DNA from 2 places in the Rahnella sp. ATs2 genome. Region 1 is predicted to be linked to the other one. Evidence: predicted binding sites of a transcription regulator. Region 1 holds the regulator's gene; the other holds the start of a gene.

Region 1 (2,406 bases):
CCAGCGGAATAAGGGGATCGGGCAGATTCTCTGCCAGACATTGCGCACGCAACGTCAGCAAGTCTGCTTTGGAGTTGTAAGGCAATACGTACAAAATCGGGCGCGTCGGGTCCAAATGCAACTCGGTAACCGGATCTGAAGGTATGACCTTGCTCTTTACCAGCAATGAGAGTGGTAAATTCAATAATGTGTAATAAAGTCTACGCCAACCTGACATAAAAACGTGAAGCCTCTTGTTAGCCATTTCGCCGCAAGGATACCAGAAAGATCCGTGGAGATCTGTGGTCATATAAAAGCTAAAATACGGCACACTTTTAAGGACAACCCTTCAAGGATCAGTACCCGAAATGGCGAACCAAGTCACTGGATTTACCCGAATTTATAAAGCGGCCGGATATTCCTGGAAAGGATTGAAAGCCGCATGGCAGAACGAAGCGGCTTTTCGCCAGGAAGCCAGCGTGGCTATCCCGTTAATTTTGTTATCTTTCTGGCTCGATGTCAGCACGGTTGAACGCATTTTACTTGTAAGCTCCGTGATGCTGGTCTGCGTCACCGAGTTGCTCAACAGTGCGGTGGAATGCGCGATTGACCGTATCGGCTCTGAGTTTCACGTGCTCTCAGGGCGGGCAAAAGATATCGGTTCTGCTGCCGTACTTCTGACCATCATATTGGCGATTTTTGTCTGGGTCAGTATCTTTTGGCCGCGATGGTTCTGATCTGGAATCTGTATTCCAGGAATCACCGTTATGCCCTGTTTTTATTCAATCTTAGGTTTTCATTGACCGTTTAGCTGTATATACTCACAGCAAGACTGTATAAACAACCAGGGGGCGGAATGAAAGCTTTAACGACCAGACAACAAGAGGTCTACGACCTTATTCGCGATCATATCTCCACCACCGGTATGCCACCGACTCGCGCAGAGATTGCATCGCGTCTGGGTTTCCGTTCTCCCAATGCGGCGGAAGAACACCTGAAAGCGCTGGCACGTAAAGGCGTTATCGAGATTGTCTCCGGTGCATCTCGTGGTATCCGTCTGCTGATGGAAGAAGAAGAAGGTTTACCGCTGATCGGCCGCGTTGCCGCCGGTGAACCGTTGCTGGCACAGCAACATATCGAAGGGCATTATCAGGTTGATCCAGCGATGTTCAAGCCGAGCGCCGATTTCCTGCTGCGCGTCAGCGGTATGTCGATGCGTGACATTGGTATCCTCGACGGCGATTTGCTGGCCGTGCATAAAACGCAGGATGTGCGTAACGGCCAGGTTGTCGTGGCGCGTATCGACGATGAAGTCACCGTGAAACGCCTGAAAAAGCAGGGCAGCGTGGTGCAGTTATTGCCTGAGAACAGCGAATTCCAGCCGATCGTGGTGGATTTGCGCGAACAGAATTTCAGTATTGAAGGGCTAGCCGTAGGCGTCATCCGTAACGGCAACTGGATCTGACCTTCGTACTTCGAGCTGCAGACGCGTTGGCTGCGTGCGTTCACCCGAATCACTGACTCATGTCAGCTCATCGGGATTCTCTTACTTGCCGCCTTCCTGCAACTCGAATTACTCGGTCAGAAATTGCTGAGTCAGCAATTGCCGGGTCAGAAATAGAAAACTAAAACTAATTGAATATGGATGGCGGCCGCCTCTGGCATCCATGTGAATTCAAAGAGAAATGCGTTTCTCTCATCATCGCCCCTTTCGGGGCGATGTCATTTTGGGCATAACCTGAACCTCCGGCATGAGATTCTCTATGCAACATCATTCCCTGCGACAATCATTTAAAAACACCTTTCTAAGCCCCGCAGATAAAGCACTCTGGACGCTGGCGTTACCGATGATTTTTTCCAATATCACGGTGCCTCTTCTTGGTCTGGTGGATACCGCAGTGATCGGTCATCTCGACAGTGCCGATTATCTCGGTGGTGTGGCGGTTGGTTCGATGGTCACGACTTTCCTCTTCATGATGCTGCTGTTTCTGCGCATGAGCACCACCGGCATGACCGCACAGGCGCTGGGCGCAAAAGACAATCAGTTGCTGGCACGTGCTTTTGTGCAGCCCTTTTTGCTGGCGGTGCTGGCCGGTGTCATCATCCTGTTATTTCGCCATCCGCTGATGGAGCTGGCGTTTCATGTTGTGGGTGGCAGTCAGTCGGTGCTGGAACAGGCGAGGCTGTTTATCGAAATCCGCTGGTACAGTGCGCCTGCTTCTCTGGCGAATCTGGTGATCCTCGGCTGGTTGCTGGGCATCCAGTATATTCGCGGGCCGGTGATTTTGCTGATCGCGGGAAATCTGCTGAATATTATTCTGGATATCTGGCTGGTAATGGGGCTGGGGCTGAACGTACGTGGTGCGGCAATGGCAACTGCCAGTGCAGAGTATTTCACGTTGTTCATCGGGCTGTATTTAGTCTGGC
Region 2 (2,406 bases), on a different contig from region 1:
AAATCTCAGTGCCCGCATTCAGATGAGAACCCCGGATTCGGACAGTAAAGAACAGCTGGTATTGCAACAAATTGGATTACTGGTGGCTCATTTACCTGAACTCACCAGTCTTAACAGTAAAATCTTGCCTGCTCATAACCCGGTCTGACAACCCGCAGCCATCATGTGCTGCGGGTTAGTGCGTCATCGGATACTTTTCTTGCTGATGGTTGAACCAGTGAGTTAAAAACTCTCTCGACGCCGTCGGCAAGGCCGCTTCATGAAAACCTAAAATTGCGCCTTCCAGTGCCATCAGCAAATTAATGCCCAAATTCTTTTTTTTTATTGCACACAATTTCAGGTATGCCCCGCACGCACCTTGCATCCGAAGGTCCCCCGAATTCTCGATACCGACTTGCCACAGCATCCGCTCAAGAGCCAGCGAGAGATTAGGTAAGTCTTTCAAACGTGATGCTTCACTGTTTTTCTTTGCTTCAATTTCACGACGCATCCCTTTGATTGAAACTCTCGCCAGTCTCAGCAAAATGTGGGGATCACTCCACTGCTCATGACTGACTTTGAAATAGCGTAAATGCACATCCATCCCGCGCTTGCGGTAGATCAGACGTTCCATTTTTTTCCGACAAAAATGACCTTCTGTATCATCATTCGCCCTCAGGAATAATTCTCCGTCAGACACCAGACCAAACATGGCTCGATCGGCCGATAAACTGAATCCGCCAAACTGCGTTCGCGATCGTATATTGCCCAGTGGGGCAAACAGTTCCAGACATTCAAGTACTCTTTTTTTTGATTTATTTATCATTGCGTTATCCTTTTCACATTCATTCCTGACTTCCAATTTGAATTACCAGAACCGCTAAATGCAAAATACGCAATGTCGTGAGTGGCAACAAACATAAAATGCAGTTGCAGTGTATTGCCTTCAATATTTGCGAGATGTCTTGGAAAAATTGGGTTGATCTTTGCTCATCGCCAGAGTACTGTACATCCATACAGTAACTCACTGGGGTACATCTCTATGCGAACTCAACACCATACAAATCATCATTTTAGTCAGCTTGCTTTGCCCGTTTCCCGTGCACAGGTAAATACGTCTGCATCCTTGAATAATGGTCTGATCACTGAGTTCGTCTATAGTGCGAGCCAACCTGCTTTTGCTCAGTTACTGCTGCCCCTGCTGCAACATCTCGGCATGCAATCACGCTGGTTGTTGTGGCTGACACCACAACAAAAATTGAGCCGCCACTGGTTATCAGAGTCCGGGCTACCGGTGGATAAAATGGTGCAGGTGAATCAGATCACTGCGATGTCTACTGTCGATGCCATGGAAAAAGCATTGCAAACGGGTAACTACAGTGTCGTGCTTGGATGGTTGCCAGATTTGAATGATGCAGAGAGGGAAAGATTACAAATTGCTGCCCGTCAGGGGGGAGCATACGGCTTCATCATGAAGCCAACAAATGAACAGAATTCAGCTAGTGGACATCACTCAACAGTAAAAATTCACTCTTCTGTATACCATTAGTTCAAAATAGGAATGTTCCTACGAAAATAATGGGGAACTTAGTGATTTGTGCTGCGAAAGCTCCGGAACCCAGTAAAAACGGGCTTCCTGAATGTAGATTGTCTTCGAAAATTGTCAGTAATTGGTCAAAGCCGTTAAGAAATGTGTACGTTTTTCCCTTTTTTTCCACGGTGTTAACACATCAAGCTTGTAAGTTTCGCGCCACGTTGTAGACTTTACAACGCCAAGGTTGCTCAATAATGCCAACGTAAAGTGGCAAGTTCTGAAATGAAGCAATAATCTTGGCGTAAGGATTTTAACCAAGGGCTTAAAAAGCTTAAAGCTCAATTGCCTATTTGGATGATAACGAGGCGCAAAATGAAAAAGACAGCTATCGCATTAGCAGTGGCACTGGCAGGTTTCGCTACCGTAGCGCAAGCCGCCCCTAAAGATAACACCTGGTATACCGGTGGTAAATTGGGCTGGTCCCAATACCATGACACTGGTTTCGCAAATGCTTACGAAGGTATCGGCAACGGCCCTACCCACGAGAGCCAACTGGGTGCAGGTGCGTTCTTGGGTTACCAAGCGAACCAATACCTGGGCTTTGAAATGGGATATGACTGGCTTGGCCGTATGCCTTACAAAGGCAGCGTAAACAATGGCGCGTTCAAAGCACAAGGCGTTCAGCTGGCTGCTAAACTGAGCTACCCACTGACTGACGACCTGGACATCTATACCCGTCTGGGTGGTATGGTTTGGCGTGCAGACGCTAAAGGTAACTTCGACAATGGCGCAGCTGGCCGCGTAAGCGATCACGACACCGGTGTTTCTCCACTGGCAGCCGTTGGTCTTGAATACGCAGTGACCAAAAACTGGGCTACCCGTCTGGATTACCA

What was found. The regulator LexA, encoded in region 1, represses DNA repair genes until DNA is damaged. The targets are predictions, from matches to a motif close to TNCTGTATGTACATACAGNA.
Region 2: sulA (SOS-induced cell division inhibitor SulA) is a predicted target of LexA. The motif match lies at 982-1,001, and genes of this name have one in related genera.

Annotation. Positions count from the first base shown of each region.
Region 1 covers NZ_JBLYPL010000001.1:28,410-30,815, forward strand. Annotated here, with positions in the region: gene plsB (glycerol-3-phosphate 1-O-acyltransferase PlsB) at 1-217, opposite strand, end outside; gene ACJY2G_RS00110 (diacylglycerol kinase) at 348-716, shown strand; gene lexA (transcriptional repressor LexA) at 836-1,444, shown strand; gene dinF (MATE family efflux transporter DinF) at 1,743-2,406, shown strand, end outside.
Region 2 covers NZ_JBLYPL010000007.1:175,352-177,757, forward strand. Annotated here, with positions in the region: gene yccS (YccS family putative transporter) at 1-148, shown strand, start outside; gene ACJY2G_RS09295 (TfoX/Sxy family DNA transformation protein) at 176-805, opposite strand; gene sulA (SOS-induced cell division inhibitor SulA) at 1,022-1,528, shown strand; gene ompA (porin OmpA) at 1,886-2,406, shown strand, end outside.